One region of the Stenotrophomonas sp. YJH_SMC_6 genome, then DNA from elsewhere that is predicted to be linked to it. Evidence: riboswitches for the same ligand, from Rfam matches in the RefSeq annotation. Region 1 holds a riboswitch; the other holds the start of a gene.
What was found. A riboswitch is a leader RNA that binds a small molecule or an ion and turns the genes downstream of it on or off. The one in region 1 is predicted to bind cobalamin.

Region 1 (5,945 bases):
GCCGCTGGCCACCGGCTTCATGCCGACCGCGCGCAGTCCGCGCCGGCGCAGTGCGTGCAGCAGTGCGGTGCTGACCGCGGTCTTGCCGATCTCGGTATCGGTGCCGGTGACGAACAGGGCGGGCGGCAGCGTGGCGGGCAACGGCATCGACGGGCTTCAACGGGGCAACAGAGCGTGCATTATCGCCGGCCCGGCGCGCTTGCTAGACTGCAGGCATGTTCGCCAATGCCTCGCTCACCGGCAGCAAGCCGGAACAATACGCCCAGCTGCTGGAACAGGCCCGTGGCCTGGTCTACGCTGAGTCCGACCGCATCGCCAACGCGGCCAACCTCTCGGCCCTGGTCTACCACGCCCTGCCCGACCTGAACTGGGTTGGCTTCTACCTGTACGACGGCAAGGAACTGGTGGTCGGCCCGTTCCAGGGCCTGCCGGCCTGCGTGCGCATCCCGCTGGACAAGGGCGTGTGCGGTGCCGCCGCCAGCCAGCGCGTGACCCAGCGCGTAGAGGACGTCGACGCCTTCCCCGGCCACATCGCCTGCGATTCGGCCTCGCGCTCGGAACTGGTGGTGCCGCTGCTGCGCGGCGATGAACTGATCGGCGTGTTCGACATCGACAGCCCGAAGGTGGGCCGCTTCGATGCCGACGATCAGGCTGGCCTGGAAGCCATCGCCCGCGTGTTCGTCGAGGCGCTGGGATGAGCGCACCGAAGCTGCGCAACATCGGCCCGAAAAGTGCGGCGTGGCTGCGCCAGGTCGGCCTGCGCAGCCGCGACGACCTGGTTGCGATCGGAGCCGTCGGCGCCTTCGTCAAGGTCAAGCGCGCCGGCTTCAAGCCCAGCCTGAACCTGCTGTACTCGCTGGAAGGCGCGTTGCTGGACTGCCATTGGCAGGAGCTGAGCGAGCCACAGCGTGAAGCACTGGTGCAGGATTACGAAGCACGCATCGCTGCGCATCCGCTGAAGGCAGCCGGCCCGGCGTCGGGCCCGGTGCATGAGCAGCGCTTCGATGCCGACGATGACGCTGAGGACAGCGTGCCCGAGGGCGCGGACGAGGATTGAGGCCTCCGCGTTCCTGGGGATGCCGGCCAGCGGCCGGCACAACCAGTGTGATGCAGGATCGGTAGCGCCGGGCCATGCCCGGCGAGTGCGCTCAGGGCTGCTGCAGCTCCAGCAATTCACCCACCAGCCCAATCTCACCGCGCTCCAGCCATACCCGCAGGCGCGTGCCGTGGTCGATACGCAGCGCCCAGCACAGCGACATGGGCAGGCCGCAGACCTGCGACAGCACCATGCGCAACGGGCCGCCATGGCTGACCACCAGCGTCGGCACCGGATCGTCATCATCGAGCAGGCGATCCAGCGCGCGCGCGATGCGCCGCTCGAAGTGGCCCCAGCTCTCGCCATTGGGCGGCGGGAACGCGTGCGGGTCGGCATGGAAGGCCGCCAGTGCATCCTCCGGCAGGTCGAACAGTGACCGCCCGTCCCAATCGCCGAAGTCCAGTTCTTCCCATTCCTCGTCCGCTTCCACGTCCAGCCCACGCGGCGTGGCCAGGGCCATCGCCGTATGCAGCGCGCGCAACCGCGGTGAACTGATCACCCGCTCCCAGCGTTGCCCGGCATAGGCCTCGACAAGCTCCTGTGGCAGGCCGGCCAGCTGCGGTGGGTCGCTGCGGCCATCAAGGAACTCATCACGGCCATTGCCGGCATGGCGGACCAGGTCGAGGATCATGCGCGCGTCCCGGACGGGCGACGCAGGTACAGCGGTAAACGGGCGGACATCGGCAACGGCACCACGGGATCGAGCAACCATTCTAAAGGCACAGCAAAGGCAGTCGCGCAGGCGCGACGCAACGGGACGGCCTGCGATGCCGTAGACTGCGCGCACTTCCAGGTGACCTGCGGCCATGGCCGGCAGGTTGAAACGGGAAGCCGGTGACGCGTGATTCCACGCCAGGCCGGCGCTGCCCCCGCAACGGTAAGCACGTCAGTTCCAGGCAACACCGCCACTGTGCCGCAGGCATGGGAAGGCGCCTGGACGGTGGCCTCGCGCCAGCCGGCGGCAAGCCCGGAGACCGGCCCGGAAGCCTCAGGTCGCGATGCGGTGGGCATGGCGCTGGATGACCGTGGCGTGCGCTGCGGCATCGGCGCACGCCTGCCTTCGCGGCTCCTCCCCTTCGCCACGCGGGCGTGCGTGGCACCCGGAGTCCCCCATGAAGCTGCAGTCCCGAATGCTGTCCCTGGCCGTGCTGGCCGCCCTGCCCGCGCTGGCCCAGGCCGCCAATGACACCACCGCGCTCGACCAGATCCTGGTCACTGCCACCCGCACCCCGATCGCCCTGCAGGACAGCATCGCGCCGGCGCAGGTGATCGACCGCGCCCAGATCGAATCCAGCCAGGCCACTTCGCTGCAGGAACTGCTGCGCGGTCGCGCCGGCATCAACCTGGCCAATGCCGGCGGCCTCGGCAAGCAGAGCTCGCTGTTCCTGCGCGGTACCAATTCCGGCCACACCGTAGTGCTGGTGGACGGCGTGCGCATCAACAGCGCCGACCTCGGCCTGGCCATGTACCAGGACCTGCCGCTGGCGCAGATCGAGCGCGTGGAAATCGTGCGCGGCCCGCAGTCGAGCCTGTACGGCGCCGACGCCATCGGTGGCGTGATCCAGATATTCACCCGCCGCAACCAGGGCGATTTCGCCCCGCACTTCCAGCTCGGCGGTGGCAGCAACGGCCTGCGTGAAGCCAGCGGTGGCATTGGCGGTGGTACCGAGCGCGGCTGGTTCGGTGCCGACATCGCCTACCAGCATTCCGATGGCATCGATGCCTGCCGCGGCTCGGCCACGCTGTTCACCGGCTGTTTCGCCGACGAGCCCGATCGCGACGGCTACCGCAACCTGTCCAAGAGCCTGCGCGGTGGCTACATCTTCAACGACCAGTGGAACGTGGAAGGCAGCGCATTGCGCGCCGACGGCAGGAACCATTACGACGGTTACTACAACTATTCAGAAACCCGCCAGCAGGTGCTGGCCGGCAAGGTGCGCTACACCCCGTCCGAGCGCCTGGCATTCACCGCCAACGTCGGCCGCAGTGACAACGAGTCGGACAACTTCGGCGACTTCGGTGCACGTGGCAGCGCACAGACCCACCGCGACAGCGCCTCCCTGCAGGGCGATTTCGGCGTGGCCGAGGGCCAGCTGCTGAGCGCAGGCGTGGACTGGAGCGAAGACAACCTGGATGGCAGCAGCGCGGGTTACCTGGTCGACAGCCGCCGCAACACCGGCGTATTCGTGCAGTACCAGGGCCGCTTCGGCCGCCACCAGCTGCAGGCCAGCGCACGCAACGACGACAACCAGCAGTTCGGCAACCACGCCACCGGCAGCGTTGGCTGGGCGATGGAGCTGGGCCACGGCCTGCGCCTCAACGCCAGCTATGGCACGGCGTTCAAGGCACCGACCTTCAGCGATCTGTACGACCCGTGGAGCGGCGTGCCGACGTTGAAGCCGGAGAAGTCCAAGAGCGCCAACCTCGGCGTTTCGCAGCAGGGCCAGGGCTGGCACTGGGGCCTGGACGTGTATGAAACCCGCATCGATGACCTGATCACCTACGATGCGGCAACCTTCAAGATGCAGCAGGTGGAGAAGGCCCGCATCCGCGGTGCCGAGCTGACCGGTGGCGTGCTGCTGGCCGGCTTCGACATCAACGCGCAGCTGAGCTACACCGACCCGCGCAACCGCACCGGCGGCAGCACCCAGTTCGACAACTGGCTGCCACGTCGTGCACAGCAGACCGCGCGCCTGGACCTCGATCGACGTTTCGGGGCCTTCCGCGCAGGCCTGACGGTTCAGGGAGCGGGCAAGCGCTATGACGATGCCGCCAACGCGGTGAAGGTGGGGGGTTACGGCACGCTGGATCTGCGCGCCGAGTACGCGCTGACGCCGTCGTGGTCGCTGCTGGCGCGTGCCGCCAATGTGTTCGACCGCAACTACGAGACCGTGGCGTGGTTCAACCAGCCCGGCCGCGAGTACCAGTTGAGCGTGCGTTATCAACCGAAGTGACCGCGACGGTCATGGTAGTGCCGGCCGCTGGCCGGCAACATCATGATCTTCGGCAGCGCATTCCGGGTTGCCGGCCAGCGGCCGGCACTACCCCTTGCGTCGACCCGGGGTTATCCGTTGCATCAGCCCTGCAACCCCGGCAACTCACGCAGGTCGTCGATCACCGCCACCGCATGCGCGGTGGCCAGGTCCAGGCCGCGCGGATAGCCGTAGCGCACCAGCGCGATCGGCATGCCGGCCTCTTCGGCGGCGCGGTAGTCGGTCAACGAATCACCCACCATCAGGCAGGACTCCACCGGCAGCCCGAAATGCGCGGCGATGTGCCGCAGTGGCTCGCCACTGGGCTTGCGCTGCGGCAGCGAATCCCCCCCCAGTACCAGCGCGAATGCATCACCGATACCCAGGTGCTGCAGCAGCGGCGGCACCAGTGCTTCAGGCTTGTTGGTACAGATCGCCAGTGGCACGTTGCGCGCACGCAGTTGCGCCAGCGCTTCGCCCACGCCATCGAACAGCCGCGGGCTGCGCAGCAGGCACTCACGGTAGTGCACCATGAACACCGGCATCACCTCGGCCAGGTCCACCTCGCGGCCGGCGGCCTGCACCGCCTGCTCGACCAGACGACGCACACCGTCACCGATCCAGCCCAGCACGGTGGCTTCCGGCACGCGCGCCACGCCGATGTCTTCCAGCGTGCGGTTCAGCGCTTCGGCAATATCGGCAGCGCTGTCGACCAGCGTGCCATCGAGGTCGAACACGACCAGCGGATACGGATACGGCAAGGGACTGCACCTGCATGACGTGGGGCCGTCCATTGTACGCCGCAGTATTTTGGGCAGGCCTGCCTCAACCGATCCGGCGCGCGCGCGTGGCCAGGAACGTGGGCAGGTAACGGTCGATCAGGAAGCGCGGCTGCGGCTGCCAGTCTTCCATGAAGCGATCGATGACGAAGCCGGCATCGAGCTGGCCACCGATCAGTTCGGTCAGGCTGTGGCCGAAGGTCAGCGCATCGCCCCGCGCCAGTTTCGCCTCGCGCTCGGCCGGTGGCAGGTCTTCCAGATCCGAATAGGGAATGGCGTACTGCGGTCGGATCAGGCCCTGTGCATCCAGCTGCGGATCGCGTGCACCGACGAACAGCACCGGGTTGTAGAAGCTGGCCATCAGCATGCCATCACGCGCCAGCACGCGGCGGCATTCGGTCCACACCGGCCGGACGTCGGGCACGTAAAGGTTGGAGATCGGGTGGAACACCACATCGAAGCTGTCGTTGGCGAAGGCGTGCAGATCGCGCATGTCGCCCTGCACCGTGCGCAGTTGCAGGCCATCACGCGCCGCCACCTGACGATCCTGCTCGAGCTGGCCATCGGACAGATCGAACACGGTCACCTCCGCCCCGGCCGCCGCCAGCACCGGGGCCTGCTGGCCACCGCCCGAGGCCAGGCAGAGGATGCGGCGGCCGCGCACATCCCCCAGCCAGTCCAGCGGCAGCGCGCGCGGGGTCAGGTGCACCTGCCAGCGGCCATCGCGCGCGGCGGCAATCGTTGAGCTTTCCACCGGGCGCGACCATTCGCGCACTTCGCTGGCCTGGCGGTCCCAGGCAGCACGGTTGTGGTCGATCAAGGCCTGTCCGTGGTTCATGTGTTCTCCTTGCCCGGTGGGCGCCAATCCAGATCCTGGAAGGCCGGGCTGGCGAAACACTCGGCCAGGAAGTCCAGGAATCGCCGCATGATAGCGGGCTGCTGGCGCCGTGATGCGTACACGGCATGAATGCCGAGTTCGTCCAGACTGAACTCGGGCAGCAGTTCGATCAGCTCGCCACTGCGCAGCAGTGGCGCCACCTGGTAGGTCGGCAGCATCGCGATGCCGGCGCCCGCACGCACCGCTTCCAGCAACAGCGA
Region 2 (5,945 bases), on a different contig from region 1:
CACTGGCGGATAGACCGCTGGTGTCACTCGACGCGAAGGAGCTTCCGTCATGCACTACCTCGATAATCTTCTCCTCAACACCGACAGCTACAAGGCCAGCCATTGGCTGCAGTATCCGCCGGGTACCGATGCCACGTTCTTCTACGTCGAATCACGTGGCGGCCTGCACGATCGCACGGTGTTCTTCGGCCTGCAGGCGATCCTCAAGGACGCGCTGGCACGACCGGTCACCCACGCCGACATCGACGACGCTGCTGCGGTATTCGCCGCGCACGGCGAACCGTTCAACGAGGCCGGCTGGCGCGATATCGTCGACCGGCTTGGCGGCCACCTGCCGGTGCGCATCCGCGCCGTTCCCGAGGGCAGCGTGGTGCCCACCCACCAGGCACTGATGACCATCGAGTCGACCGATCCGGCTGCGTTCTGGGTGCCGTCGTATCTGGAAACGCTGCTGCTGCGCGTGTGGTATCCGGTCACCGTGGCCACCATCAGCTGGCACGCACGGCAGACCATCGCCGCGTTCCTGCAGCAGACCAGCGACGACCCGCAGGGGCAGCTGCCGTTCAAGCTGCACGACTTCGGCGCGCGCGGTGTATCGAGCCTGGAATCGGCCGCGTTGGGCGGTGCCGCGCACCTGGTCAACTTCCTCGGCACCGATACCGTGTCGGCGCTGTGCCTGGCACGCGCGCACTACCACGCGCCGATGGCCGGCTATTCGATTCCGGCCGCCGAGCACAGCACCATCACCAGTTGGGGCCGCGAACGCGAGGTGGACGCCTATCGCAACATGCTGCGCCAGTTCGGCAAGCCCGGTTCGATCGTGGCGGTGGTGTCGGACAGCTATGACATCTACCGCGCGATCAGCGAACACTGGGGCACCACCCTGCGCGATGACGTGATCGCGTCGGACGCCACCCTGGTCATCCGTCCCGACTCGGGTGACCCGGTGGAGGTGGTGGCCGAAAGCCTGCGCCGGCTGGATGAAGCCTTCGGCCACAGCCTCAACGGCAAGGGCTATCGCGTGCTCAACCACGTGCGGGTGATCCAGGGCGATGGCATCAATCCGGACACCATCCGCGCGATCCTGCAGCGCACCACCGACGACGGCTACGCTGCCGACAACGTGGCCTTCGGCATGGGCGGTGCACTGCTGCAGCGGCTGGACCGCGATACGCAGAAGTTCGCGCTGAAGTGCTCGGCGGCACGGGTCGAGGGTGAGTGGATCGACGTCTACAAGGATCCGGTCACCGACGCCGGCAAGGCCAGCAAGCGTGGCCGCATGCGCCTGCTGCGCCGCCTGGACGATGGCAGCCTGCATACGGTGCCACTGCCGGCCAACGGCGACGACACCCTGCCGGACGGCTTCGAGGACGCAATGGTGACCGTGTGGGAGAACGGCCGCCTGCTGCACGACCAGCGGCTGGACGACATCCGCACGCGAGCGGCCGTGGGGCATTGAAGGTGCATCCCGACCGGGGTCGGATCCCATTGCAGCGCAGCGGGCTCTGACCCCTGCGCTCTTGACCGGCGCCACCAACAGGTCCACCTTGCACACGCCGAAGGTATCCCTCCCATCGCTGCAGCGCGGGGAGGGGTTTAAACGGGAATCCGGTGAAGGCGCCTCGCGCGTCCATTCCGGAGCTGCCCCGCAGCGGTGAATGGAAACGAATCCTGCCAACAGCACTGGGCTCGCGCCTGGGAAGCGGCGGGTAGTAGGTGGGCTGCGGCCCGTGTCCATCAGCCCGAATACCGGCCCCGGCCGGGGGACACGACCGTCCCCTGACTCGACCTGGAATCTCCGCGGGGAGGTTGCCGGGGCCGTCGTCGTCCTGCGCGTGCAGGCGGTGTGGCCGCGCGCGTCCTGTTCACGGTATCCGGCCAGACCCGTTCACCCACGCGCTGATGCATGGGCCACCGCCGTTGCCGGCGGTCCATGCGGTACCTGACGATGACCGAGCTCCAACGCCCCACCCTGACCCTGCCCGCCGACGGCAAGCGCCTGCTGCTGCATTCGTGCTGCGCGCCCTGTTCCGGCGAAGTGATGGAGGCGATCACCGCCTCCGGGATCGACTACGCGATCTTCTTCTACAACCCCAACATCCACCCGGTGAAGGAGTATGAGCTGCGCAAGCAGGAGAACATCCGCTTCGCCGAGCAGCACGGCATTCCCTTCATCGACTGCGACTACGACACCGACAACTGGTTCAGCCGTGCACGCGGCATGGAAAACGAGCCCGAACGCGGCATCCGCTGCACGATGTGCTTCGACATGCGCTTCGAGCGCACTGCGCTGTACGCGCACGAGCACGGTTACGACACCATCAGTTCTTCGCTGGGCATCTCGCGCTGGAAGAACATGGCGCAGATCAACGACTGCGGCATCCGCGCCGCCTCGCGCTATGAAGGCCTGCAGTACTGGGACTACAACTGGCGCAAGGGCGGCGGTGCCAGCCGCATGATCGAGATCAGCAAGCGCGAGCAGTTCTACCAGCAGGAATACTGCGGCTGCGTGTACTCGCTGCGCGATGCCAACCGCCATCGCCGCGAGAATGGCCGCGAGCGGATCAAGATCGGCCTGTTGTACTACGGGCAGGACGCTGGGACGCCGCAGGACGATTGACGTGCAGGCATGGGGCGGCCACGCTGGTCGCCCCTTCTGTTGTACCGGAACTGCCATGACCGCCCTGCCCGCCGATGTCGCCCTGCTGGTGATCGACCTGCAGCCGGACTTCATGCCCGGTGGCGCCTTGGCCTGCGACCAGGGCGATGCGCTGGTGGCACCGATCGCCGATCTGCTGGTGCAGCGCCGCTACCGCACCGTGGTGGCGACCCAGGACTGGCACCCGGCCGACCATGCCTCGTTCGCCAGCCAGAACGCCGGCCAACGCCCGTTCGAGACCATCCTGCTGCACGCGCAGCCGCAGACCCTGTGGCCGGACCACTGCGTGCAGGGCAGCGCCGGTGCCGCCCTGCACCCGGGCGTGGACTGGACCGTGGCCGACCTGATCCTGCGCAAGGGCACGCGCCAACAGGTGGATTCGTACAGCGCCTTCCGCGAGAACCACGGCCCCGATGGCGAGCGCCCGGCCACCGGCCTGGCCGGCTGGCTGCATGAACGCCGCATCCGCGAAGTGCACGTATGCGGCCTGGCCCGCGACTACTGCGTGCTGTGGAGCGCGCAGGACGCGGTAAAGTCCGGCTTCCGGGTGAAGTTCCTGTGGGAGCTGACCAAGCCGGTGACCGAAGCCAACGACGTGATGGTGCGCGAGGCGCTGGGCAAGGCGGGGATTGCGATCGTCTGAGGCGTGACCGCCGGGCATGGCCCGGCGCTACCGCGCACGTCGCTTATGCCGCCTGCGCGCTCCTGCCCACAACAACACAATCGATTCATCCAGCCCCCTAACTACGCCCCCCCTACAGATCGCGGGACGGCCGAACCGGCGGCTTTTCATTGGATGAAATCAGGATTCGGTAGTGCCGGCCGCTGGCCGGCAACCTCGGGACCTCTGCAGTTGCCGGCCAGCGGCCGGCACTACCGGATAGCACCCGTGGTAGCGCCGGGCCATGCCCGGCGGACGCGGGATGGGCGATTACCGGAACACCACCGTGCGATGCCCATTGAGCAGGATGCGGTGCTCCACATGGCGGCGAACCGCGCGTGCCAGCACCAGCGATTCGGTATCGCTGCCCAGCCGCACCAGTTCGCGCGGTGCCATCGCATGGTCCACGCGGGCCACGTCCTGCACGTCGCTTATGCCGCTTGCGCGCTCCTGCCCACAACAACACAATCGATTCATCCAGCCCCCTAACTACGCCCCCCTATAGATCGCGGGACGGCCGAACCGGGGGCTTTTCATTGGATGAAATCAGGATTCGGTAGTGCCGGCCGCTGGCCGGCAACCTCGGGACCTCTGCAGTTGCCGGCCAGCGCCCGGCACTACCGGATAGCACCCGTGGTAGCGCCGGGCCATGCCCGGCGGACGCGGGATGGGCGATTACCGGAATACCACCGTGCGATGCCCATTGAGCAGGATGCGGTGCTCCACATGGCGGCGAACCGCGCGTGCCAGCACCAGCGATTCGGTATCGCTGCCCAGCCGCACCAGTTCACGCGGTGCCATCGCATGGTCCACGCGGGCCACGTCCTGCTCGATGATCGGGCCTTCGTCCAGGTCCTCGGTGACATAGTGCGCGGTGGCGCCGATGATCTTGACCCCACGCGCGTGTGCCTGGTGGTACGGCTGCGCGCCCTTGAAGCTGGGCAGGAAGCTGTGGTGAATGTTGATCGCACGGCCGGCCAACGCGCGGCACAGCGTGGGCGACAGGATCTGCATGTAGCGCGCCAGCACCACCAGGTCGATGCGCTCGCGCTCGACCAGGTCGATGATCTGCTGCTCCTGCACCGCGCGCGTTTCCGCGTTCACCGGCAGATGATGGAACGGCACCTGGTAGGACGCCGCCAGCGGCGCAAAGTCGGCGTGGTTGGACGCCACTGCTGCGATGTCCACCTTCAGCTGGCCGCTGTGGGCGCGGAACAGCAGGTCGTTGAGGCAATGCCCCTGTTTGCTGACCAGCACCAGCAGCCGGGCGCGGCGTCGGCCATCGTGCAGCTGCCAGTCCATGCCGAAGCCTTCGGCAAGCGTGGCCATGGCGGCGTGCACGGTCTCCAGCGGCAGGCCGGCATCGCGATCGAAGTGCACGCGCAGGAAGAAGCGGCCACTCTCCTCATCGCCGAACTGCTGGGCGTCGAGGATGTTGCAGCCGTGGTCGAACAGCAGGCCGGACACGCGGTAGACGATGCCGGTGCGGTCGGGGCAGGACAGGGTAAGAATGGAATCGGGGCGCATCGCTACAGTGTAGGGCAGCGCCCTGCCCAGCGGCCGGATGATCACGGGTGCAACCGACCTGCTTGGTTCAGTACCAAGCGATACTTGGACCTTCCCGTGGCAAGCTGGTCGGTCATGAACCTGTTGCAACTGATCCGCAGCTTCACCCGCACCGCAGAGACCGGCAGCATTGCCGCCGCGGCCCGCATCCTTGGCATCAGCGCCACCGCGGTCGGCCAGAACATCAACCGGCTGGAGGCCCATCTGGGCGTACGGTTGCTGAACCGGAGTACGCGGCAGCTGGCGCTCAGCGAGGCCGGCGCGCTGTACCTGGCGCAGGTGCGCCACATCGAAGCCGACCTGGCGCGCGCGCAGGCGATGGTCACCGCCGGTGACATCGAACCGGCCGGGCCGCTGCGCATCGCCAGCAGCAGCGCCTTCGGTCGCCACGTGCTTGCCCCCTTGTTGCCTTCACTGCAGCAGCGCTACCCACAACTGCAGCTGGAGCTGCGCCTGACCGACCGCGCCGTGCAGCATGGGCCGGAAGCGGTGGATGCCAGCATCCGCATCGGGGCGCAGCTGGAGGATGGGGTGGTCGCGCGGCAGCTGGCGCGTGTTCCGTTCGTGTTCTGTGCCTCGCCGGCCTACCTGAAGGCGCACGGCGTCCCGCAACAGCCTTCCGATCTGGGCGGTCATCGCGGGTTGCTGCACCGCTTCCCCACCGATGGCCGGCCATTGCGCTGGGGCCTGCTGAAGGACGGCCAGCGCGTGGACGCCGCGCTGCCACCGAGCATGGTCTGCGATGACATCGATGCGCTGGCGACGCTGGCGGCGGCCGGTGCCGGCATCACCCGGCTGGCCGCATTCGTGGCCGAGCCGTACCTGCGCGATGGCCGCCTGCAGGCGGTGTTCGGCGCCGACACCGCGTGGCGCCCGGAACCGATGGAGGTCTACTTCTGCGTCAGCGACCGCCGCGATTTCACCGCCAAGATCCGCGCGCTGTTCGAACACCTTCAGGCCGGCATCGCGCCGGCCTGGCGGGTGTGAGCCTCAGCGCGTCTTGAACACGCCGCGCGCATCGCGCGGCTCGCAGCGCAGGTACTGTGGCGCCGGTTCCAC

Region 2: linked by a shared signal. The riboswitch ahead of AC5P9N_RS19125 (epoxyqueuosine reductase QueH) and the one ahead of btuB (TonB-dependent vitamin B12 receptor) in region 1 are both predicted to bind cobalamin.

Annotation. Positions count from the first base shown of each region.
Region 1 is NZ_JCAFUM010000005.1:129,923-135,867, forward strand. Features, by position in the region: gene bioD (dethiobiotin synthase) at 1-147, opposite strand, end outside; gene AC5P9N_RS07080 (GAF domain-containing protein) at 216-698, shown strand; gene AC5P9N_RS07085 (TfoX/Sxy family protein) at 695-1,057, shown strand; gene AC5P9N_RS07090 (histidine phosphatase family protein) at 1,149-1,727, opposite strand; cobalamin riboswitch at 1,871-2,093, shown strand; gene btuB (TonB-dependent vitamin B12 receptor) at 2,209-4,050, shown strand; gene gph (phosphoglycolate phosphatase) at 4,173-4,829, opposite strand; gene AC5P9N_RS07105 (class I SAM-dependent methyltransferase) at 4,894-5,685, opposite strand; gene AC5P9N_RS07110 (LysR family transcriptional regulator) at 5,682-5,945, opposite strand, start outside.
Region 2 is NZ_JCAFUM010000017.1:101,825-107,769, forward strand. Features, by position in the region: gene AC5P9N_RS19120 (nicotinate phosphoribosyltransferase) at 50-1,459, shown strand; cobalamin riboswitch at 1,543-1,772, shown strand; gene AC5P9N_RS19125 (epoxyqueuosine reductase QueH) at 1,934-2,620, shown strand; gene pncA (bifunctional nicotinamidase/pyrazinamidase) at 2,676-3,302, shown strand; partial or broken gene AC5P9N_RS19135 (formyltetrahydrofolate deformylase) at 3,591-3,743, opposite strand; gene purU (formyltetrahydrofolate deformylase) at 3,996-4,847, opposite strand; gene AC5P9N_RS19145 (LysR family transcriptional regulator) at 4,962-5,873, shown strand; gene AC5P9N_RS19150 (NADH:flavin oxidoreductase/NADH oxidase) at 5,877-5,945, opposite strand, start outside.